One region of the Lysinibacillus sp. FSL R5-0849 genome, then DNA from elsewhere that is predicted to be linked to it. Evidence: a T-box and tRNA genes for the amino acid it is inferred to sense, from the RefSeq annotation. Region 1 holds a T-box; the other holds one or more tRNA genes.

Evidence for each region. The T-box of region 1 lies ahead of trpS (tryptophan--tRNA ligase). A T-box ahead of a tRNA ligase gene usually reads a tRNA of that ligase, here a tRNA-Trp.
Region 2: it encodes a tRNA-Trp, which carries the amino acid that the T-box ahead of trpS (tryptophan--tRNA ligase) is inferred to sense. The anticodon was not compared.

Annotation. Positions count from the first base shown of each region.
Region 1 is NZ_CP152004.1:725,374-737,786, reverse strand. It holds gene MKY80_RS03410 (GTP pyrophosphokinase family protein) at 1-287, opposite strand, end outside; gene MKY80_RS03405 (hypothetical protein) at 341-724, opposite strand; gene MKY80_RS03400 (CYTH domain-containing protein) at 852-1,439, shown strand; gene MKY80_RS03395 (lytic transglycosylase domain-containing protein) at 1,468-2,235, shown strand; gene MKY80_RS03390 (hypothetical protein) at 2,452-2,859, shown strand; gene MKY80_RS03385 (DsbA family protein) at 2,852-3,661, shown strand; gene pepF (oligoendopeptidase F) at 4,047-5,864, opposite strand; gene MKY80_RS03375 (competence protein CoiA family protein) at 5,918-7,039, opposite strand; gene mecA (adaptor protein MecA) at 7,220-7,888, opposite strand; gene spxA (transcriptional regulator SpxA) at 8,324-8,719, opposite strand; T-box leader at 9,207-9,432, shown strand; gene trpS (tryptophan--tRNA ligase) at 9,494-10,483, shown strand; gene fabF (beta-ketoacyl-ACP synthase II) at 10,821-12,062, opposite strand; gene MKY80_RS03350 (beta-ketoacyl-ACP synthase III) at 12,093-12,413, opposite strand, start outside.
Region 2 is NZ_CP152004.1:251,894-264,306, reverse strand. It holds gene MKY80_RS01285 (hypothetical protein) at 1-286, opposite strand, end outside; gene MKY80_RS01280 (nitric oxide synthase oxygenase) at 352-1,398, opposite strand; tRNA gene MKY80_RS01275 (tRNA-Glu) at 1,720-1,791, opposite strand; tRNA gene MKY80_RS01270 (tRNA-Asn) at 1,793-1,869, opposite strand; tRNA gene MKY80_RS01265 (tRNA-Ile) at 1,877-1,950, opposite strand; tRNA gene MKY80_RS01260 (tRNA-Gly) at 1,955-2,028, opposite strand; tRNA gene MKY80_RS01255 (tRNA-Phe) at 2,035-2,110, opposite strand; tRNA gene MKY80_RS01250 (tRNA-Ser) at 2,115-2,207, opposite strand; tRNA gene MKY80_RS01245 (tRNA-Ala) at 2,221-2,296, opposite strand; tRNA gene MKY80_RS01240 (tRNA-Pro) at 2,309-2,382, opposite strand; tRNA gene MKY80_RS01235 (tRNA-Arg) at 2,398-2,474, opposite strand; tRNA gene MKY80_RS01230 (tRNA-Lys) at 2,493-2,565, opposite strand; tRNA gene MKY80_RS01225 (tRNA-Gln) at 2,579-2,653, opposite strand; tRNA gene MKY80_RS01220 (tRNA-His) at 2,663-2,738, opposite strand; tRNA gene MKY80_RS01215 (tRNA-Trp) at 2,782-2,855, opposite strand; tRNA gene MKY80_RS01210 (tRNA-Tyr) at 2,860-2,943, opposite strand; tRNA gene MKY80_RS01205 (tRNA-Thr) at 2,954-3,029, opposite strand; tRNA gene MKY80_RS01200 (tRNA-Asp) at 3,043-3,115, opposite strand; tRNA gene MKY80_RS01195 (tRNA-Val) at 3,120-3,195, opposite strand; rRNA gene rrf (5S ribosomal RNA) at 3,207-3,322, opposite strand; rRNA gene MKY80_RS01185 (23S ribosomal RNA) at 3,389-6,316, opposite strand; rRNA gene MKY80_RS01180 (16S ribosomal RNA) at 6,551-8,102, opposite strand; gene MKY80_RS01175 (SLC13 family permease) at 8,663-10,516, opposite strand; gene nadD (nicotinate-nucleotide adenylyltransferase) at 10,665-11,279, opposite strand; gene MKY80_RS01165 (nicotinate phosphoribosyltransferase) at 11,302-12,413, opposite strand, start outside.

The DNA.
Region 1 (12,413 bases):
CGAATAAGCTCCGTTACTGTAGCAATATCATCAACAAATTGACACATAATTCGAAGACCGGCAATATCACCGAGTTCATCACCAAGTTGTTTAGATGGCTCAAAAGCTAACCCTTTTTCCAATGTTTTATCATATATACTTGCTAAGGGCTTTACACGACCTGTTACAAATTCGATAGGTGAATTGGCATTAACAATACCGAATTGCGAACGCATGCCCTTTAATTTTACTTTTAGTTCATCTACTGCTTGTTTATAAGGACTTAAAAATATTTCCCATTGTCCCATCACAAAAACCTCCCGACATTCGGTATCGAACACCGTCTGTTCGTTTTGTCTTTCTATTCAGCGAGAATTGCCTTGAAGTGTTGTTCCACTGTTTGGACAAATTCTGCCCCGTAATTGTAATTTCCTTCAATATTATACACGAGCATTTCCAATTCATCGTAGAAATTTGTAAGCTCGATTGCTTCTTCACTTATTCGTAGTATTGGATCTTTCTTTTTTTGTAAAATATGTACAAGATTCTCCCAACTACTCGGTGGAAAACGCAAGTAATGATAGTCTTCGCCTGCATCCAGTAGATAAATAAATGCAAAATCATCTGAATCTGCAATAAGTTGTCCAGCAGGTTTTAACTGTAAATTTACTTCATTGTCGTTTAAACTAAAATGAAGTTGATCTTGTTCAAAATTCGATGTTTCTATTGTATAAATTTTACGCACGTGCGGTTCCCCTTTTCGTTGTACTCTTCCTCTTATTTTAGCACAGAGGGTAAATAGTTGCAGTGTGTAAATGTTAAATCAAGCGAAACAGCGAATGAAAAATAAAAAAATAAATAGGTGAATATAAATGACACAAGAAATTGAAATCGAGTTTAAAAATCTCCTAACTAAACATCAATACGAGCAACTATTACAAGATTTCCACATTCGTAATAATGCTATTCATCGTCAAACAAATCATTATTTCGACACACCTACTCATGCGATTCGCAAGCTACAAAGTGGACTGCGCATTAGGCAAATCGGTGAATATTATGAATGTACACTGAAAGAAAAAAATGCTGAGCATGCTCACCTTGAAACTACGGACCCATTAACAGCAGATCAAGCTCAGAAAATGCTGGAGGGCGAAGGCTTTTTTGCTCAAGAGGTTGCCAAAAAACTTGCCCTTCATGGCATTCCCTTAGACCAATTACGGGTGTTTGGCTCACTTACTACAGATCGTGTCGAAATTCCATATAAAGAGGGGCTTCTTGTTTTTGACCATTCTTACTATTTGCAGTGCGACGATTATGAGGTAGAATATGAAGCAAAAGATGCCATAAAAGGAAAAGCAATCTTCGACGAATTTTTACAACAATATGGTATTCCAAAGCAGGAAACTGATAAGAAAATCGCCCGCTTTATGAAGGCTTTACAGCAGCAAAATTTATAATAGTATAAAAAGAAAGGTGACTAACTTCTTGGATATTCAATCACTAAGATCTTTAATGGAGATTCAAGCATTACAAACACTTGGATCGACAGATGGTTCATCCACAAACGCTTTGACAGACAATCAATCTATTTTCTCTGACATGATGAATGAATTATTAGGGGATGCTTCAACTGCCAGCAATGCCAAGCTTTCTAGCTTACTAGGTTTAGGCACAGCAAACGCTGATATCTTCAATCAGTTAGCTAATACTTCAGAAGGCACGCTTGAATCATTGTTATACAAAGGTTCTAATGCTGTGTACATTCCTGAATCCGTTAAGCAGGCATTAACAAGCTCTTATGAGCATACAAAACTTGATTCCTATGTTTCAGATAATGTGATTGGCTCAACTGCCTATGCAAACTCCTTGGCAGGAGCAGATCAATATGCTGCTATTATCGAAAAGGCCTCAGCAACCTATGGTGTACCTGAGAAGCTTATTGCAGCCGTTATAAAACAAGAATCTAATTTTAATCCATCTGTAGTTAGTCATGCAGGAGCCCAAGGCTTGATGCAATTAATGCCTCAAACAGCACAGTATCTAGGAGTTACCAATGCTTTTGATCCAGAACAAAATATTATGGCTGGGGCAAAATATTTGCGCCAAATGCTAGATAAGTTTAATAATGATCCTACACTAGCATTAGCAGCCTATAATGCTGGCGCTTCTCGTGTCACAAAATATGGAGGCATCCCTCCTTTCAAAGAAACACAGAATTATGTCAAAAAAGTAATGAATTACTTCACCGTGTAATCGCATTATTCTTACTATCTATCTATTTTCCAACAAATTTCACCCTCTGTGGTGAAATTTGTGCTTTTATAGCGAACAACAATTCGAAAGAGCTCTTTATTTGTGAAAACGAAAAGACGTTGATAGAATGAAGGTAGTCACAAGAAATTCACATTTTAATGACGGAGTATGTAAATGGTACTTTACGATATAAAGAATTAAAGGAGCATATAACTTATGAGTCGAAAATACACTGTTCCTTATGAGGAGCTGGGGGCTGAAAAACTGGCAGAGCTTATTCATGCATTCTATAAAAGAGTTGCTCAGCATCCTGATCTTATTCCAATCTTTCCAGAGGATTTAACAGAGACAGCCCGTAAGCAAATTCAATTTCAAACACAGTATTTAGGTGGACCAAATCTCTTTACTGAAGAACATGGACATCCAATGATGCGTGCACGTCATATGAATTTTCCGATTACACCAGATCGCGCACAAGCTTGGCTGGAATGTATGTCAGAAGCTATGGATGAAGTAGGTTTGGAAGGGAAGTTCCGTGAAACTTATTATCAACGTTTAGTATTAACAGCTCATCACATGGTTAATACGCCTAATGACGATGAGGGGGAATTGTTACGTGAATAATATTCAAATGCTACAAGAACCAACGCCAACGATTTCTACTGCCAATAAGCCTATTGAATTGTATATTTTCGTAGATCCACTTTGTCCTGAAGCTTTTAGTATGCAAGCTGTACTTCGTAAATTACAGCTTGAATACAACCATTACTTCACTTGGCGTTTTGTTCTAAGCACTGAGCTTACTTCTTTAAACTGCTTAAGCAAGCGTGTAAAGGGTTGTATATCAGGCATAGAGCTAGATATTAATCATCCTGTATTACCTTCTATCGCTATTAAAGCGGCCGAATTACAGGGCAAACGCGCAGGTGCACGATATTTATCGAAATTACAAGAATATGTATTACTAAGCCATCAAGATGTAAACTCCTATGCTACTCTTTTAAAGATCGCAGAGGATATTCAACTAGATATGAATGAATTTACCGTTGACTTCGGCTCAAAGGAAGCAGCACGAGCTTTCCAATGTGATTTATACATTAAACGTGAAATGGAAGTTGACGAAGTCCCAAGTATCGTATTTTTCAATGAATGTATAGAAGATGAGGGACTAAAGGTTAGTGGTAGCTATGCCTATGAAGTTTATGAACATATTTTAGAAGAAATGCTCAATGAGCAGCTTGTACGTCAGCCTTTACCATCAATAGAGGACTTATTTTCAAAATTCCATACACTTTCTACAAATGAAATAGCATTTATCTATTCATTAACAGAACAAGCAGCCGAACGTGAACTAAAGAAACGTATGCTGCAACAAAAGATTGAACGAATCCAGACAACTCACGCTACATTATGGCGTCTTAAATAATACACGTTAAGGACTTAGCTAATGATCATTAGTTGAGTCCTTATTTTATTACATAAAAACAAAGAAACGCCTCTATCCTCGACCGATAGAGACGCTTCTTTTTCACAAAGGGGATGGGAGAAATGTTCACGTTCAAACAAAGGGGTGTATGTTTGTTTTGTGATTTATTTCACAAGAATTACTCTATCATGGAATAATATAATTAGCAATGAATCCAATACTAGATTCACAAATTTGTCAAATAGAAAGCGATTTCAAACAGTATTTTTCCAAGATGCACTCTTTTAAAGTATTTATAAATCAAAAAAAGTCATTATTCTTTCCATTCAATTAAAGCTGTCTATAAAAAAAACAGGCTATAGGAATAATCCTATAGCCCAACAAATTAGTTATTCAACAATAATTTTTCTAATTCAATTAAACGCTCTTCAAATACTTTACAAGCATCCTCTATTGGTTTCGCGACGTTCATATCAACACCCGCTGCCTTTAATACTTCAATTGGGAAATCCGAGCAACCTGCTTTTAAGAAGTTATTAATATAACGTTCTACAGCCGGTTCACCCTCCTCTAAAATCTGTTTACTCAATGCTGTAGCTGCCGATTTACCTGTCGCATATTGATAAACATAGTAATTATAATAGAAGTGCGGAATACGTGCCCACTCTAAACCAATTTCCTCATCCACAACCATATCATCACCGAAGTATTTTTTATTAAGTTCATAATACACTTCAGTCAATCGATCGGCTGTCAAGGATTCACCATTCTTATCCATTTGATGAATTAGGTGTTCGAATTCAGCAAACATTGTTTGTCTGAAAACTGTACTTCTGAAACCGTCTAACCAATGATTTAGCAAGTAGATTTTTTGTTGAGGGTCATCAATGGTTTTAAGTAAATAGTCATTTAATAGCTCTTCATTACATGTCGAAGCAACCTCAGCGACAAAAATAGAGTAATCCCCATAAACAAATGGCTGATTATTTCTTGAATAATAACTATGAACACTATGACCAAATTCATGTGCCAACGTAAAGAGATTATTCACATTATCTTGCCAATTCATTAGAATATAAGGATTTGTTCCATAAGCACCGGATGAGTATGCACCACTTCGTTTCCCTTTATTCTCTAAAACATCTACCCAACGGTTATCTAGTCCGTTTTGAACAATGTTTTGATATTCCTCACCTAATGGCGCTAAAGCCTTCACTAAAATATCTTTAGCTTCGTCGTAAGTAACCTTCATTTCCACCTCTTTTACAAGAGGTGCAAATAAATCCCACATATGCAATTCATCAACACCTAAAAGCTTCTTACGTAAAGAAATATAGCGCTGCATCGCAGGTAAATGCTTATGAATCGTTTCTACTAGTTGATCGTAAACATTTTCAGGAATGAAATTATTAGACATTGCTGCCTCGCGTGCAGAGTCATAATGACGAATACGAGCACTCACATTATGTTTTTTCACATTCCCTGTTAGCGTTGACGAGAACGTATTTTTAAACTTGCCATATGTTGCGTACATGGCTTTAAAAGCACCTTCACGAACTGAGCGATCTTTGCTCTCTAAAAACTTGATATAGTTACCATGTGTAAGTTGTACTTCTTCCCCATCTTCATTTTTCACGTAAGGGAATTCCAAATCCGCATTATTTAACATGCTGAATGTATTAGAGGCAGTGCCAGTTACCTCAGACATTTGAGCGAGTAATGCTTCCTGTTCCGCTGGTAAGACATGTGGACGTGCCATTGTTATTTCTTTTAATGATTGCTTGTACAATTGTAGGTCTTGATTTTCAGCTAAATAGCTTTCGATTGTCTCTTCATTTAATGCCAAAATTTCTGGCGTTAAAAATGATAGACCAGCAGAAATACTCGTTGCTAATGTTTGAATACGGCTATTCATATCTTGATAAAAACTATTTGTCGTATCCTGGTCATAGCGCATATGAGCATATGTGTAGAGCTTCATTGCACGTTCATAAATATGATCGTGATACTGTAAAGCTGCTAATAATGCTTGTGCTCCATTATTTAAAGTACCTGCAAAACTAGATGCTTTTTTAGCAAGCTCTGCAACTTCCTTGAACTCATCTTCCCAAAGTGCATCGGATGCAAAAATATCCTCTAATCGCCATGTTAATTCTTCAGGTACTTCATTTCGTACCAAAATTTGATTACTGTTACTAGCCATGTGCATGCCAGCCCCCTTTATATGTGCTTTTTTCCCTATACTCTCATATTTTCTCAGTATATTGCGGCAATTGCAAATAATTGTGCGTACACGATCTCACAAATATCCTGTAGTTTCTGATCTTGTTCTATTCCATTCAATATGAGGCTATATTGTTGAACAGCTTTTACTGCCTGCCCGGTATATTCTAAATGAGACTGCATGAGAAAATCTTGAATATGGTGTTTTTTTAATTCATATGGCTCTAAACGTAACTGTTGACTAAAATGCAACAGCATCGTTTGCCATTCACTTGCAAATAGTGAAATTGCTGTCCCATCTTTTACCGGAATTCCGATATAAGAGGGCATTGCCGAAATAGAAAAATTCAACTCATAACAATATCGTAAAAATGTATCCTGCACGCCTTGTTTACTATGTAGGAGGCGCCTATTTGCAAATTGCTGGCAAGCATGTTTATATAGCTGCCAATACTGTTGAAATTCTTCTAAGGAAATGCAAGTTGGTAAATAAAATGGAAAGCGTTGCTTATCTAAGGGGATTTTTTGGACTTTCCCTATAAAAGTATGCCCATGCACATGAAGGAGATTCGTCCAATATTCAAAATGGGCTGTTTTGGCATTATAGGTCATTAAATAAGGAAGGCCTGTTGAAGTGGTCATGAATGACTTTTGTAGTAATGGAGGAATACTTATTTTTCGAATTCCATTGATTGCTTCGTATCTTTGAGGCGTTAAAAAGAGCCAAATGGCTTGAATGTTATTTTTTTCATAGCCTGTTGTCCGCTCCTGCCATTTATGATGAGATAGTGGGCTACATTGAAATTCCAGTGCGACGTTGTTAGTTTCTAAAGCAACAAGCAAATCTGGACGCTGAGAAAGCTCTGTTAAATAGGGCTCCAACTTCACTTTATGTCCAAGCTTTTGTAGCCATTCAAACAATTGAATTTTACCTTGTAAATGAAGTTTTGATTCACCTTCAGCAAATAATTTCGGACATTGACTTTGCGTATGATGTGCAAAATGCGGGATATTATAGGAACCAATTTTTAAATGAACTGGTTCTAGACATTGAGGACAAAAAAATGTCATCTGGCGCCTATATGTCTGCAATGCTTTTCTCGTATATTGATATGCGTGAAAAAGCTGCTGTAAATTATTATAGGCAATTAGCATATAATCAGCTCCTTTTTGGCCAACTATAGTAAAAATTATTAGCTATCACAAATTAAAAGCTGTTTTTTCTTGAAATTTATGAAATGCCACACTACTGAGCTTTTCGTATAAAAAAACTGTAGTGAATCTCGATAAATTTACCGAGTTCACTACAGTCTAAAAAATCAAGTAAACATATGCTTAAGCAAAGTATTTTCGAACTGTCTCAAAGCAATTAAATTCCATAATTTTTTCGCCGTACTCCTCTAAACGATGAATCGTAAAATTAGATGGCGTTAAAAATTCTTTGATGACCGCATTTCGATCGTGACGGTTTAACTCTTCATCTGCATTACCGAAATCAACCACTAAATAGTACCAATTTTCATATTTAAATAATGAGGAATCCACTAATTCGTCCGTCATTCGTTTTGCAACAGGGATTAACTCATCAATATCTTTAAATTTATATACATAAATGTCTGTATCCATAAATAATTCTGATTCATCCATGTCACCAAATTGAGTTAGTTGGCTAAGAAGATCGTCCCCAACTTCATCGAATGGTGCAAACATCTCTTTGTGTTCATCAAAATTCGAATGACCATCTAATGTTTCACCGTCTTTTAAGATATGTGCACGTGTGACAATGATTTCTAAGCCTACTTCAGATGCATTGATATGAATCCAAATCGGACCTTCTACATCAAAATAATCCTCCGTATTTACTTCATCAATCATATCCCAAAAAAGCTGTTCACCCTTTGCTCGATTGTACCAGATTTCTTCACGACTATAGCCGCGATCCTCTATATCATTGTACGTAATAAAGAGCTTAAGTGTATTTTCATTTACACGTTCGATGTCCACTAGACCTCATCTCCCTTCACTGTCATATGTCGAAAAACAGTTTTGTTTCATTAGTATGCTTTTATTCTTTGTTTTTAACCTTCATACTGCATTTGTTTTTCAACCTTTGACCACACCAGTAAAACCACACGAGGAACTGCAAACATTAAAATTTTTTATTTACAGTTGTCTCTAACACTATTGTATGCTGTTCTGTCATAAAATGAAAAGGATATACACCATTTCACAGAAGATATTTGAATTATTGAAATTGTAGTAAACTATTTAACTTAAATCAAGTTTAACATACTTTAACGGAAATATATGACTTTGCCCTATTAATTATTATACTTTATATAGAAGGTTTTACATAAGTAAAACATAAAAAAATAGATGTCACAATATGCATCTCACATCTGTAACATCTACTACTTATTTTATTCAGAATAGATAAAATTAATTCACCATTCTTTGTGCTTCTTGCAACTGATATGCTCGAACTTTTCGAGGTAAGAAACGACGAATTTCATCTTCGTTATAGCCAACTTGTAGACGTTTTTCATCTAGAATGATTGGTCGGCGTAATAAACCAGGATATTCCTGAATTAATTCATATAAACGTTGTAAAGGTAAACTTTCCACATCTACATTTAATTTTTGGAATATTTTAGAACGTGTAGAAATAATTTCATCTGTGCCATCTTCCGTCATACGTAAGATTTTTTTAATTTCACTAATACTTAGTGGTTCAGAAAATATATTACGTTCTGTATAGGGAATTTCGTGCTCCTCTAGCCATGCTTTCGCTTTACGGCAAGAGGTACAACTTGGTGATGTAAATAGAGTTACGATCATTCGTTCTGACACATCCTTTCATTTTGTAATCATATCTATAAACCAGTGTGTTAAATTAGAATTAATGTAATGTAAAATACACAGTACCATTATACAGCACTCCGCTGTTTTTGAATATAGTTCCAATAAAAAAAAGAATGAGCGTCTTGCTAAATTTTCTGTCTTTTTATATACCTTTTTAATGTATATACTTTTTTCACAACATTTCGAACTACTACTACTATTCCCACTTTAAGTGTATTTTAAACATCTTTTTAAGTCGCTCTGCTGTTCTCATTTACCTAAGATAAACGAGAAAATTGTCAGTTCGACGTGTACACCTCAAGTTAATTTTAATAAAAAAGTTTCATTTTATAACAAATTTACACAACAAAAAAAGCATATAATTTTTTCTCTAAAAAAAACACCGCCAAAAGTCTGACTTTACACAATGAAATCTTTATAATATAATTCAATGCAATAAAATCAATTTCATGTTAAATTGAGAAAAACGCTGACGAAGAGTAGTACATATGTTAATGACACGTTTAGAGAGTCTGTGGTTGGTGAAAACAGATCGTGGGGCATATGGAATGGACTTCCGAGTTAGCTTTGTGAACGTTTCATGAATGGAAACTACTAGCAAGGCTCGTCCCTTCACGTTACGAAGCTGAGTGGCCGTTAAGGCAAGCTGGGTGGTACCGCGGATTCAAACATCATTCGTCCCTTCATTAGAAAAAGTCTAATGAGGACGCGTGATGTTTTTTATTTGAATTCGAGGAGGAAATTTTCATGACAACCATCTTTTCTGGTGTACAGCCTACAGGAATTGTAACTTTAGGGAACTACTTAGGAGCCTTCAAGCAATTCCCTGCCCTTCAAGATGAAGGAGATGCAATCTATTGCATCGTCGATCAACACGCTATTACAGTCGCTCAAGATCCGAAGGAATTACGAGAAAGTATTCGTAAGCTTGCTGCTACTTATATTGCCACTGGCATCGATCCTAAAAAATCTACATTATTTATTCAATCTGAGGTGCCAGCACATGCTCAGGCAGGATGGATGTTACAGTGTGTTGCATCTATCGGTGAACTTGAACGTATGACACAATTTAAAGATAAATCTCATGGTAAAGAGAGTGTCTCTGCGGCTCTTTTAACATACCCACCATTGATGGCTGCAGACATTCTACTTTACAACACAAATATTGTCCCAGTAGGCGATGATCAGAAACAACATATCGAGTTAACACGTGATCTAGCAGAACGCTTTAATAAACGTTATGGTGACGTTTTAACAATTCCAGAGATTCAATTACCAAAAGCTGGTGCTCGCATTAAATCTCTACAAGAGCCAACAAAAAAAATGAGCAAATCTGATCCCAATACAAAGGCGACAATCAGATTGCTAGATACAGCAAAAGACATTGAGAAAAAAATTAAATCAGCTGTAACTGATTCTGATGGGATTGTAGCATTTGATGTAGAAAATAAACCAGGTGTTTCAAATTTATTGACGATTGAATCGGCTATTTCAGGTATTTCTATTGATGATCTAGTTAAAAAATATGAAGGCATTGGTTATGGTGGCTTCAAGCAAGGTGTAGCTACTGCTGTAATCGATCACCTGACGCCAATTCAAGAAAAATTCTATCATTTAGTAGAATCCTCTGAATTAGACGTCATCCTTGATGAAGGTGCTGAAAAAGCAAATGCAATTGCCAGTGCCACATTAAAACGTATGGAAGAGGCAATGGGCCTCGGTCGGGCACGCCGCTAATCATTTATAGCTTATCTGACGTTCGATCAAAGCCTATATCAAGAACGACAGCGCATATGATGATACAAGCACCAACCGCCATATAAAATTCCGTTGTTTGAAACATAAATTTGAACACAACTTTCCAAGAATACCCTAGCGTACGGTAATTTAAATACAATATAAGATTCCCTAATGAGAGGATCATGAGACCATAGCTTACTAAAAATAAAAAGAGACGGAACAATGTAACGGCATCCTTTCTATTTCTTCTTACTTATCATTTATTCACAAAACTATAAAAAAAGACGTCAGCCGTTTAAATTTGGCTGACGTTTTTTGAGTTTAGATGTACTATTTATGCTTCATATTTTTTAAATAGAAGACTTGCATTGTGCCCACCAAAACCAAGAGAATTACTCATTGCATATTGAATGTTTGCTTCTCTCGCTTCATTTGGAACATAATCTAAATCACAATCAGGATCTGGATCTGTTAAATTAATTGTTGGTGGTAATATACCTTCTTTAAGCGCAAGAGCGGTAAAAATAGCTTCTACGCCCCCTGCTGCCCCTAATAAGTGTCCTGTCATAGACTTTGTAGAACTCATAGCTAGGTTATAAGCATGGTCACCGAAAGCAGTTTTAACAGCTTGTGTTTCAAATAAGTCATTATATGGCGTACTAGTGCCATGTGCATTAATATAATCAACTTGAGATGCCTCTACACCAGCATCTGTCAATGCTTGCATCATTGCACGTGCCGCACCTTCACCCTCTGGAGCTGGAGCAGTAATATGATGAGCATCTCCTGTTGCACCATAACCTAATACTTCCGCATAGATTTTTGCGCCACGAGCTTTTGCATGTTCGTACTCTTCTAAGATGACAATACCTGCGCCTTCACCAATAATAAATCCATCACGATTTTTATCAAATGGACGGCATGCTTCTTGTGGATTTTGATTTAAAGATAATGCAGTATTGGCACAGAAACCTGCGACAGCCATCGTTACGATTGGTGATTCCGCACCACCTGAAATCATAACATCTGCATCCCCACGTTCAATAACTTTAAAAGCATCTCCAATTGAGTTTGTTCCAGAAGCACATGCTGTTACTGAGCAAGAGTTAATTCCCTTTGCACCAAAATGAATCGACACTTGACCTGAAGCCATATCAGGAATCATCATTGGAATGAAGAATGGGCTAACTCGTCTTGCCCCGCGCTCTTGGAATGTTAAAAACTGTTGCTCATAGGTTTCCATTCCACCAATACCCGAACCAATCCAAACACCCGCACGTGGAGCTAACTCCTCATCAATTGTTAGCTGTGCATCTTCCATAGCCATGATTGAAGCAGCTAATGCATAATGTGTAAAGCGGTCCATCTTTCGAGCTTCTTTACGATCAATATATTTTTCAATATCAAAATCTTTCACTTCTGCTGCAATTTTGGCTGCAAAAAGCTCTTTATTTAAACGTGTTAGCTCACCAATGCCAGATTTACCAGCTTTAATGTTCGTCCATGTTTCTTCGATGCTATTTCCTAGTGGTGTAACTGCGCCAATTCCTGTAATTACTACTCGTCTTTTACTCATTGTCATACTCCCCTCAAGCATTTTTCCTATTTATTTTCCCCATCTCATGGCTACGGCACCCCATGTTAAGCCGCCACCAAAACCAACAAGGACTAATAAATCATCCTCTTTAATTTTACCTGCTTCAAGCTCATCTACCAAGGAAATACCAATCGATGCTGCAGAAGTATTCCCATATTTATGAATCGTTTTTGACATTTTTTCTGGTGGTAGCTCTAATCGCTCACGAGCAGATTCCATAATACGTATATTTGCCTGATGCGGCACTAAAAAATCTACGTCTTCTTTTGTTAATCCTGCTTTATCTAACACACTTACAGCCGATTCACCCATTTGACGTACAGCAAATTT
Region 2 (12,413 bases), 470 kb from region 1:
AAACGTTATGTGTTGAATCTTGATAATCCTCAGTTATTGCATGAGCCACAGCTAAATAAAGCTCTATTTCTGCTAAGGAGACTTCCTTCACATTTTTACTTGAAAGCTTTTTTAAAAGAATAAGCAAAACCCATGGCGTCACCTGCCAAAGTGTTCCTTGATGTTCGATTAGTTCAGTCAGCTCTTGATATTGTTCCTGTTCAATTAGGCGAGGAATGTCTGTTCCTCTGCCATAAGGTGTCGTCAATTGTTGCCAAGGGATATTCGAAATATTTTGGTTCAACATCTTGAATTGCCTCTCTCCTAAAAAGGTACTTAGGAGCTGTTCGTTTATGAACAACTCCTTTAAAGTTAATAACATGGTTTCTGATAAAAATAATTGGGCGTATGGTAGGTATTTACATAAGGCTTATGGAATATATGAGTGGTCGCAGGGGAAAGTGGTGGGATTAACCATGTCCAGTTACCCGTAACTTCTCGCCCTGCTGATTCCTCAGCTTCCTCAAATAATTTAAACTGCTGAGCAGCAGTATGATGATCTACAATGCTCACACCATTCTCTTTAAAAGAATGAAGGACAGCTATATTGAGCTCCACTAATGCTCGGTCACGCCAAAGAGAAGCTTGTTTGGTTGTATCCAGATTAAATATATCCGCAATAGCTGGGAGCATATTATAACGCTCATGATCGGCTAAATTGCGTGCCCCAATTTCAGTCCCCATATACCAGCCATTAAATGGAGCTGCTTGAAAATCAATGCCAGCCATTTGAAAACGCATACTCGAAATAATAGGAACAGCATACCATTTCAATTCTAATTTCTCTACAGCTTCCGATTCCGGATGACGTATTGGAACCTCTAAAATATACTCGGTAGGAATCGTAAATAGTTGGGGAGCATGTCCATCTACCTGTATGACAAGTGGTAATACATCAAACGGCGTACGCTCGCCTTTCCAGCCCATCGATTCACATACTTTTGTAAAAATGATGGAATGTGCATCTCCAATAATGCCTTCTTCTGTTTCGTAGCCTGCATAACGAATTAGCTGATGATTCCAAATCCGTACTCTGTCAGTTGCAAACACTGTTATAGTTGGACGAATTTTCCCATGATTAGTGGCATACTCAATATGCTCTAGTAACTTTTGAAAAATGCCCTGTTCATCTAAAACTTCTCGTGCATCTACTACATGCAATGATTGCCAAAACAACCGTCCAATACATTTATTGCTATTACGCCATGCAACTCGTGCGCCAAAAACTAGCTCCTCTGTTGTAGGCTTATATTCCCCTGCACTTTTAATCAGTTGTAATCTATTTTCTAACCAAAGTTTGGATTCATTTTGTTCCAGCTGGTATTGATTTAAAAAACATTGTATCTCCTGTATATTCATATCGATTCCTCCACTTATCCTCATATTAGAGGAACGAGGCAATAAGCACCATGAAAATAGCTAGTGAAAAAACATACATATTGCATATATGAAATAGTTTGTTCAAATTTACTATAAAGCATCGTTCCAAGTAGTAATTGAATTATAGTACTCCTTTAAACGAGCCTATAAAAAGAGAGGGATTATGAGCATTTGGTAGAAGGAAATGTTTAGACCTAACATTAAAAAGCTACAAAACCTTGTCAAAGGATTTATAGCTTTGATACCTGTTTATGCAAAGATAAAAAAAGCATGTAGCACACAACTGTGCTACATGCTTGATGACCCGTACGGGATTCGAACCCGTGTTACCGCCGTGAAAGGGCGGTGTCTTAACCACTTGACCAACGGGCCGTGGCTCCGAAGGCAGGACTCGAACCTGCGACAACCTGATTAACAGTCAGGTGCTACTACCAACTGAGCTACTTCGGAATAATGATGGGCCTAAATGGACTCGAACCATCGACCTCACGCTTATCAGGCGTGCGCTCTAACCAGCTGAGCTATAGGCCCATTTTGGAGCGGGTGATGAGAATCGAACTCACGACATCAGCTTGGAAGGCTGAGGTTTTACCATTAAACTACACCCGCAAATAATGGTGGGTCAGGACGGAATCGAACCGCCGACACTTAGAGCTTCAATCTAATGCTCTACCAACTGAGCTACTGACCCGAAATGGAGGAGGTAGAGGGATTCGAACCCCCGCGCGGTGTTACCCGCCTGTCGGTTTTCAAGACCGATCCCTTCAGCCAGACTTGGGTATACCTCCAAAAATATTAAAATGGTGGAGCCTAGCGGGATCGAACCGCTGACCTCCTGCGTGCAAGGCAGGCGCTCTCCCAGCTGAGCTAAGGCCCCATTTATAGATGATCGGAATGACAGGATTCGAACCTACGACCCCTTGGTCCCAAACCAAGTGCTCTACCAAGCTGAGCTACATTCCGAAAACATGAATAAATTGGCGCGCCCGACAGGAGTCGAACCCATAACCTTCTGATCCGTAGTCAGACGCTCTATCCAATTGAGCTACGGGCGCAAAATTAATAAAAAATGATGAGCCATGAAGGACTCGAACCTTCGACCCTCTGATTAAAAGTCAGATGCTCTACCAACTGAGCTAATGGCTCGTAAAATAAAAAATGGCTGGGGTACTAGGATTCGAACCTAGGCATGACGGAATCAAAATCCGTTGCCTTACCGCTTGGCTATACCCCAATTTTAAAATGGGGCGACTGATGGGAATCGAACCCACGAATGTCGGAACCACAATCCGATGCGTTAACCACTTCGCCACAACCGCCACTATATAATAACAGCCATATATGAACGAGTACCTCAATACCTGGCAGGGGCAGTAGGAATCGAACCCACACCAAAGGTTTTGGAGACCTCTATTCTACCGTTGAACTATGCCCCTAAAATGGTGGAGGGGGACGGATTCGAACCGCCGAACCCTAAGGAGCGGATTTACAGTCCGCCGCGTTTAGCCACTTCGCTACCCCTCCAAGGGAATAATGGTGCCGGCGATAGGAGTCGAACCCACGACCTACTGATTACAAGTCAGTTGCTCTACCAACTGAGCTACACCGGCAATAAAAAAATAACGGTCCCGACCGGGATCGAACCGGCGATCTCCTGCGTGACAGGCAGGCATGTTAACCGCTACACCACGGGACCAAAATGGTGGAGGATGACGGGCTCGAACCGCCGACCCCCTGCTTGTAAGGCAGGTGCTCTCCCAACTGAGCTAATCCTCCATAAAAAATAAGCGAAGCGACGTCCTACTCTCACAGGGGGAAGCCCCCAACTACCATCGGCGCTAAAGAGCTTAACTTCCGTGTTCGGTATGGGAACGGGTGTGACCTCTTTGCCATCATCACTTCACTTATTCAATTGAAAGCTTATTCTTTCAAAACTGGATAAACGGTTCATTGAAGGTTTCAAACTTTTTTGGTTAAGTCCTCGATCGATTAGTATTCGTCAGCTCCATGTGTCACCACACTTCCACCTCGAACCTATCTACCTCATCGTCTTTGAGGGATCTTACTTACTTGCGTAATGGGAAATCTCATCTTGAGGGGGGCTTCATGCTTAGATGCTTTCAGCACTTATCCCGTCCACACATAGCTACCCAGCGATGCCTTTGGCAAGACAACTGGTACACCAGCGGTGTGTCCATCCCGGTCCTCTCGTACTAAGGACAGCTCCTCTCAAATTTCCTACGCCCACGACGGATAGGGACCGAACTGTCTCACGACGTTCTGAACCCAGCTCGCGTACCGCTTTAATGGGCGAACAGCCCAACCCTTGGGACCGACTACAGCCCCAGGATGCGATGAGCCGACATCGAGGTGCCAAACCTCCCCGTCGATGTGGACTCTTGGGGGAGATAAGCCTGTTATCCCCGGGGTAGCTTTTATCCGTTGAGCGATGGCCCTTCCATGCGGAACCACCGGATCACTAAGCCCGTCTTTCGACCCTGCTCGACTTGTAGGTCTCGCAGTCAAGCTCCCTTGTGCCTTTACACTCTACGAATGATTTCCAACCATTCTGAGGGAACCTTTGGGCGCCTCCGTTACCTTTTAGGAGGCGACCGCCCCAGTCAAACTGTCCGCCTGACACTGTCTCCTGCCCCGCTAAGGGGCATGGGTTAGAATTTCAATACAACCAGGGTAGTATCCCACCGACGCCTCCTTCGAAGCTGGCGCTCCGAGATCTCTGGCTCCTACCTATCCTGTACAAGTTGTACCAAAATTCAATATCAGGCTACAGTAAAGCTCCACGGGGTCTTTCCGTCCTGTCGCGGGTAACCTGCATCTTCACAGGTACTATAATTTCACCGAGTCTCTCGTTGAGACAGTGCCCAGATCGTTACGCCTTTCGTGCGGGTCGGAACTTACCCGACAAGGAATTTCGCTACCTTAGGACCGTTATAGTTACGGCCGCCGTTTACTGGGGCTTCAATTCGCAGCTTCGCTTGCGCTAACCACTCCTCTTAACCTTCCAGCACCGGGCAGGCGTCAGCCCCTATACGTCACCTTACGGTTTTGCAGAGACCTGTGTTTTTGCTAAACAGTCGCCTGGGCCTATTCACTGCGGCTCTCATGCGCTTGCACGCTCAAGAGCACCCCTTCTCCCGAAGTTACGGGGTCATTTTGCCGAGTTCCTTAACGAGAGTTCTCTCGCACACCTTAGGATTCTCTCCTCGACTACCTGTGTCGGTTTGCGGTACGGGCACCTCTCACCTCGATAGAGGCTTTTCTTGGCAGTGTGAAATCAGGAACTTCGTCCATACGGACTCGCCATCACAGCTCAACGTTACAGTGTGCGGATTTGCCTACACACACGCCTTACTGCTTGGACGCGCATAACCAACAGCGCGCTTGCCCTATCCTACTGCGTCCCCCCATTTCTCAAACGGTGAGGAGGTGGTACAGGAATATCAACCTGTTGTCCATCGCCTACGCCTATCGGCCTCGGCTTAGGTCCCGACTAACCCTGAGCGGACGAGCCTTCCTCAGGAAACCTTAGTCATACGGTGGACGGGATTCTCACCCGTCTTTCGCTACTCATACCGGCATTCTCACTTCTAAGCGCTCCACCAGTCCTTCCGGTCTGACTTCAACGCACTTAGAACGCTCTCCTACCACTGACATCGTAGATGTCAATCCACAGCTTCGGTGAATCGTTTAGCCCCGATACATTTTCGGCGCAGCGTCACTCGACCAGTGAGCTATTACGCACTCTTTAAATGATGGCTGCTTCTAAGCCAACATCCTGGTTGTCTGTGCAACGCCACATCCTTTTCCACTTAACGATTACTTTGGGACCTTAGCTGGTGGTCTGGGCTGTTTCCCTTTTGACTACGGATCTTATCACTCGCAGTCTGACTCCCGTGTATAAATATCTGGCATTCGGAGTTTGTCTGAATTCGGTAAACCGGGATGGCCCCCTAGTCCAAACAGTGCTCTACCTCCAGTATTCTCATCACGAGGCTAGCCCTAAAGCTATTTCGGAGAGAACCAGCTATCTCCAAGTTCGATTGGAATTTCTCCGCTACCCACACCTCATCCCCGCACTTTTCAACGTGCGTGGGTTCGGGCCTCCAGTAAGTGTTACCTTACCTTCACCCTGGACATGGGTAGATCACCTGGTTTCGGGTCTACGACCACGTACTATTTCGCCCTATTCAGACTCGCTTTCGCTGCGGCTCCGCCTTCTAAAGCTTAACCTCGCACGTAATCGTAACTCGCCGGTTCATTCTACAAAAGGCACGCTATCACCCATTAACGGGCTCTAACTACTTGTAGGCACACGGTTTCAGGATCTCTTTCACTCCCCTTCCGGGGTGCTTTTCACCTTTCCCTCACGGTACTGGTTCACTATCGGTCACTAGGTAGTATTTAGCCTTGGGAGATGGTCCTCCCGGATTCCGACGGAATTTCACGTGTTCCGCCGTACTCAGGATCCACTCAGGAGGGAACGAACTTTCGACTACAGGGCTTTTACCTGCTCTGGCGGACCTTTCCAAGTCGCTTCATCTAACTCGCTCTTTTGTAACTCCGTATTGAGTGTCCTACAACCCCAAGAGGCAAGCCTCTTGGTTTGGGCTCTTCCCGTTTCGCTCGCCGCTACTCAGGGAATCGATTTTTCTTTCTCTTCCTCCAGGTACTTAGATGTTTCAGTTCCCTGGGTCTGCCTTCAAGACGCTATGTATTCACGTCAAGATACTACGCGATTAAACGTAGTGGGTTCCCCCATTCGGAAATCTCCGGATCAAAGCTCACTTACAGCTCCCCGAAGCATATCGGTGTTAGTGCCGTCCTTCTTCGGCTCCTAGTGCCAAGGCATTCGCCGTGCGCCCTTAATAACTTAACCTATCAGCTTCCAATACACATCGCATTTAACTGCTCGTGTCTTGAAACCTTTTAATGTTATTAAGCCTATAAAAAACTTAAAAAAATAAATGTGTTTGTTACTATTTCAATGTCGTTTTATCCAGTTTTCAAAGAACAAGTTTTGAAGTATTTCATTCAGAAGAATGAACCTTCAAAACTGAACGCAAAACGTAATCTTACAAACCCAAGGTTTGTATTCCGAAAATATCCTTAGAAAGGAGGTGATCCAGCCGCACCTTCCGATACGGCTACCTTGTTACGACTTCACCCCAATCATCTATCCCACCTTCGGCGGCTGGCTCCAAAAGGTTACCTCACCGACTTCGGGTGTTACAAACTCTCGTGGTGTGACGGGCGGTGTGTACAAGGCCCGGGAACGTATTCACCGCGGCATGCTGATCCGCGATTACTAGCGATTCCGGCTTCATGTAGGCGAGTTGCAGCCTACAATCCGAACTGAGAACGACTTTATCGGATTAGCTCCCTCTCGCGAGTTGGCAACCGTTTGTATCGTCCATTGTAGCACGTGTGTAGCCCAGGTCATAAGGGGCATGATGATTTGACGTCATCCCCACCTTCCTCCGGTTTGTCACCGGCAGTCACCTTAGAGTGCCCAACTAAATGATGGCAACTAAGATCAAGGGTTGCGCTCGTTGCGGGACTTAACCCAACATCTCACGACACGAGCTGACGACAACCATGCACCACCTGTCACCGTTGCCCCCGAAGGGGAAACTATATCTCTACAGTGGTCAACGGGATGTCAAGACCTGGTAAGGTTCTTCGCGTTGCTTCGAATTAAACCACATGCTCCACCGCTTGTGCGGGCCCCCGTCAATTCCTTTGAGTTTCAGTCTTGCGACCGTACTCCCCAGGCGGAGTGCTTAATGCGTTAGCTGCAGCACTAAGGGGCGGAAACCCCCTAACACTTAGCACTCATCGTTTACGGCGTGGACTACCAGGGTATCTAATCCTGTTTGCTCCCCACGCTTTCGCGCCTCAGTGTCAGTTACAGACCAGATAGTCGCCTTCGCCACTGGTGTTCCTCCAAATCTCTACGCATTTCACCGCTACACTTGGAATTCCACTATCCTCTTCTGCACTCAAGTCTCCCAGTTTCCAATGACCCTCCACGGTTGAGCCGTGGGCTTTCACATCAGACTTAAGAAACCACCTGCGCGCGCTTTACGCCCAATAATTCCGGACAACGCTTGCCACCTACGTATTACCGCGGCTGCTGGCACGTAGTTAGCCGTGGCTTTCTAATAAGGTACCGTCAAGGTACAGCCAGTTACTACTGTACTTGTTCTTCCCTTACAACAGAGTTTTACGAACCGAAATCCTTCTTCACTCACGCGGCGTTGCTCCATCAGGCTTTCGCCCATTGTGGAAGATTCCCTACTGCTGCCTCCCGTAGGAGTCTGGGCCGTGTCTCAGTCCCAGTGTGGCCGATCACCCTCTCAGGTCGGCTACGCATCGTCGCCTTGGTGAGCCGTTACCTCACCAACTAGCTAATGCGCCGCGGGCCCATCCTATAGCGACAGCCGAAACCGTCTTTCAGTGTTTCACCATGAGGTGAAACAGATTATTCGGTATTAGCCCCGGTTTCCCGGAGTTATCCCAAACTATAAGGTAGGTTGCCCACGTGTTACTCACCCGTCCGCCGCTAACGTCGAAGGAGCAAGCTCCTTCTCTGTTCGCTCGACTTGCATGTATTAGGCACGCCGCCAGCGTTCGTCCTGAGCCAGGATCAAACTCTCCATAAAAGAAATTTGATTAGCTCAAATTGTTTTGCTGGCATCAATTTTGATGTCCAAAATTTTGTTTTGTTCACTAGCTAAGCTAGTTACTTAAAACTTTATTGATTACGTTTTGCTTGTTCAGTTTTCAAGGTTCATGTTTTGCTTTGTTTTAGCGTGTCACCGTGGCGACTTGTATAATACTACACCCTTATTTTTAAAAGGTCAACACTTTTTCAAAAAAAGTTTAACTTTTTTTCTCGACATAGAATTACTTCCTATATTAATAATCAAAATAAACCTTTGACTACAAATAATATTTTCACCCTTAAGGTTTATGTTATACCACTAATTAAAATATAATTTTATCATATCTTACAAGAAAAAATTAATAGATTTTTTTTGATAGCAGGAAAAAAATCGATATTAAACCGATCTTTCAGTATGTAGATGCAGTTTTTTATATAAAGGTGAACTGGAATGAGGGGCACTACACTCCTAAATGGAGTCAACGACTTTACTTGATTTCAAAAAAGACTATAGATAAACTCAAAAGTTTGAGTTTATCTATAGTCTTAAACTGAATTTTATAATGGGAAAAAGAATGGGATAGTTATCATCATGACAATAAACATAACAATTTGTAACGGTATCCCTATTCTTACAAAGTCCATAAATTTATAGCCCCCAGCTGTCATTACCAGCGCATTAGTTGGGGATGCAATTGGTGTGGCAAACGCCATACTCGCGGCTACTGCTACTGCAATCATAAATGTTGTAGGATTAACCTCCATTGCTATTGCAGCACTCATAGCTATTGGTGCAAACAATACAGCCGTCGCCGTATTACTAATAAATTGTCCAAAGACAGCTGTCAAAATATAAACACCTATGAGGACACCATAGGGACCATAGTCACCAAGAACTTTAATAATCCCGTCAGATAATATAGCCATGCCTCCTGTTTTTTCTAACGCTGTCGCCATTGGTAGCATAGCGGCCACTAGCACTATACTTTCAAAATTCATATTGCTATACGCATCTTCCATGTTCCGTAAGCAACCAGTTAATATCATTAAAACGGCACCAATCATAACAGAAATAACAGCAGGGAAAATTTCAAATGCCATTAACATAATCATAAACAGCATAATAATCCCCGCAATACCAGCTTTTCCTGTTGCCGCTGCTACACTCGCGTGTTCTTTTGGCTGACCCACAACCACAACATCTTGGGTCTCTCTCGCTAATAAAAGAATTTCATCCCAAGCTCCTTGCACTAAAATAGCGTCTCCAAATTTCAACTTATGCGAAACCATGTCTTGGAGTTTATAACCACCCTTACGATTAATACCAATTATATTTAGATTGTATTTTTCTCTAAACCCTAACGAACTAACTGTTTCATTGATAAAGCTTGAATTTGGCGTAAGCAATACCTCTGCAATACCGAGGTGCTTCGAAACCAATTCATCAGCTTCCCCTTCTACTAATCCTTGCATCTCGAGGTGATAATCCTCAACAAAGTGACGAATATCCGCTTCTTCCCCTTGAACATACAGCTCGTCCTTTGCATGAATCACACTTGTGGGACCAGCCATTTCTTGATACGTCATAGGTAGTAAATTGATACCTTCTTGTGACTTGCGATGAATTTTCATCATACAGAGCGTGTACTTGGCTGGTAGCTTTAACTCTGCTAACGACGTTTCAATAATAGGTGATTCTTCTGGAACAGAAATTTTGAATAGTCGATTATTTAAATCATATTGCTTTATGATTTTCTTGGGTGAAAGCTTATAGCCCTCATTTGTTTGCGTACGATGTTGATCTTTCGGTAACAGAATATTGCGCACAAGTACTAGATAAGCAATTCCTGCAATCATACCCACTATACCAATTGGAGTTATCTCAAAAAATCCAAGTTTGCTATATCCTCTATCTACCAATAACTGACTGACAATTAAATTGGTTGGGGACGCAATCAACGTCATAAGACCCGATAGACTAGCTACGTATGAGAGTGGCAATAAAAATTTAGAAGGGCTGACCTTCATACTAATCGCTATACTTACAACTATTGGCATCATTAATGCGACAGTACCTGTATTGCTCATAAATGCACCGACAGATCCAACAATGATGAGTAGTAATACAAATAGTTTCAACTCACTATTGCCCGACCATTTAAGTAATAACTGTCCTGCCATTCCCGCAAGACCTGTGCGTAATATTCCTGCACCCACGACGAAAAGCCCTGCAATCATTAAAACTACAGAGTTTGAAAATCCAGCTAATGCCTCTGTGGGCGTTAGAATATCTGTAATAACAAATGCTAAAAGTGACACAATTGCTACAAGATCTGCTCGTATTTTATTGGTCACAAATGCGAAAATTGTTGCACCTAAAATAAGAAATGTTAATGTAAGCTGCACATTCATGAATTCCTTTCTAACATTAATCATTAAAATTTTTGACAGCAAAAAAGCCGTCACCATTGCTATTTCTATTATAGCTTACGAATGGCTAGAAATAGTAAAAGTCACCATCTTTTCAAAATTAAAATAAGTGTGGCATGCAACCACACTTTTATTTCTTATATAGATGATGTTCTTTAATATAGTCATAACAAGCATTGGGCAAAAGATATCTTGGCTCTCCACCCATCGCAAATTCTTCCCGAATATAGGTAGAGCTAATTTCCATGGCTAAGCCCTTATCAATAAGATGAAATCTCCCATCATCATTATTTCTTAAAATCGGGGATCGGCTAATTGTTGATAGCATATCAACCCCATGCCTCGCCATAACTATGAATTTATTTTCGGTAACTAATGCGTCTCCCTTTTTCCATAGTCCTGCTCCAATGTCTACTAATAAATCTGCGCCCATAATAAAGTGGATTTCATCTTCTGGATGTTTTTCCCTAAAGTATTTCATCGTGTCATACGTGTAAATATTCCATCCCTCTTGATCCATCTCATAGGAATCTGCTATAAAACGATCATCCTTAGCAATTGCTAAATGTAGCATATTCCACCGATGCTTATCTTCTGTTTTTATAGTTTTATCTTTTCGCTTATTTGAACAGGGTAAAAATATGACCTTATCTAATTTACAACGGTGTGCAACCGTGCTAGCAGTCCAAAGATGAACATTGGTGATAGGATCAAAGGATGAACCATAAATACCTATTCTCGCCATCGTATCTTCCTCCTGTCATTTTTTATCTAGTATCCATCTTCTTCGAAATTTTTTCTTTAATATCATGAATAATAGCTCTCTTGTGATCCCAGCAAGCCTGACTCAAATCAACTGGGTACTCTTCCGGGTTCATCGTTCGTTTGTACTCACACCATAATAATTTTAAATTTTTCTTTGCATATGCTTGTGTCTCTTGAATTGTAGGTTCCTCAAATACTACTTTCCCATTTTCTACAATGCTTTCATGTAACTCGATCGCTGTAAAATTCGTCACAAACTTAGTTATATACGTATGAACAGGGTGGAACATCTTTAATCGTTCTGTTTGCTGAATATTTTCCTCATCAAGGGCAATATAGTCACCTTCAGCATGACCATTCTCATTATTAACAATACGATAGACTCGTTTGCGCCCAGGAGTCGTCACCTTTTCTGGATTCGCAGAGATTTTTATAGTATCAACCATTTCCCCATTTTCATTTTCAATAGAGACTAACTTGTATACTCCACCTAAAGCAGCTTGATCGTAGGCTGTAATTAGCTTCGTGCCGATTCCCCAAGCATCAATTTTCGCCCCTTGAGATTTTAAATGCATAATAGTATATTCGTCTAAATCATTGGATGCTATAATTTTTGTTTCCTTAAAGCCTGCATCATCTAGCATTTTTCTTGCTACCTTTGATAAATAGGCTAAATCACCACTGTCTAAACGGATACCAATAAAATTAATTTGATCTCCCAATTCCTTCGCTACTTTGATGGCATTCGGAACACCTGACCGTAACGTATCATAAGTATCTACTAAGAATACACAGTCTTTATGTGCAGCTGCATATTTTTTAAACGCAGTATATTCATCTCTATAGGTTTGAATCATAGCATGCGCATGTGTTCCTGAAACTGGAATACCAAATAATTTACCTGCACGCACATTACTTGTTGCAGAAAAGCCACCGATATAAGCAGCACGAGTTCCCCAAATTGCCGCATCGAATTCGTGAGCACGACGGGTTCCAAACTCCATCACAACATCCTCACCCGTCACTTCTTTAATACGCGAAGCTTTCGTCGCGATTAGCGTTTGGAAATTAACAATATTTAGCAAGGGGGTTTCTATTAATTGCGCTTCAGCCA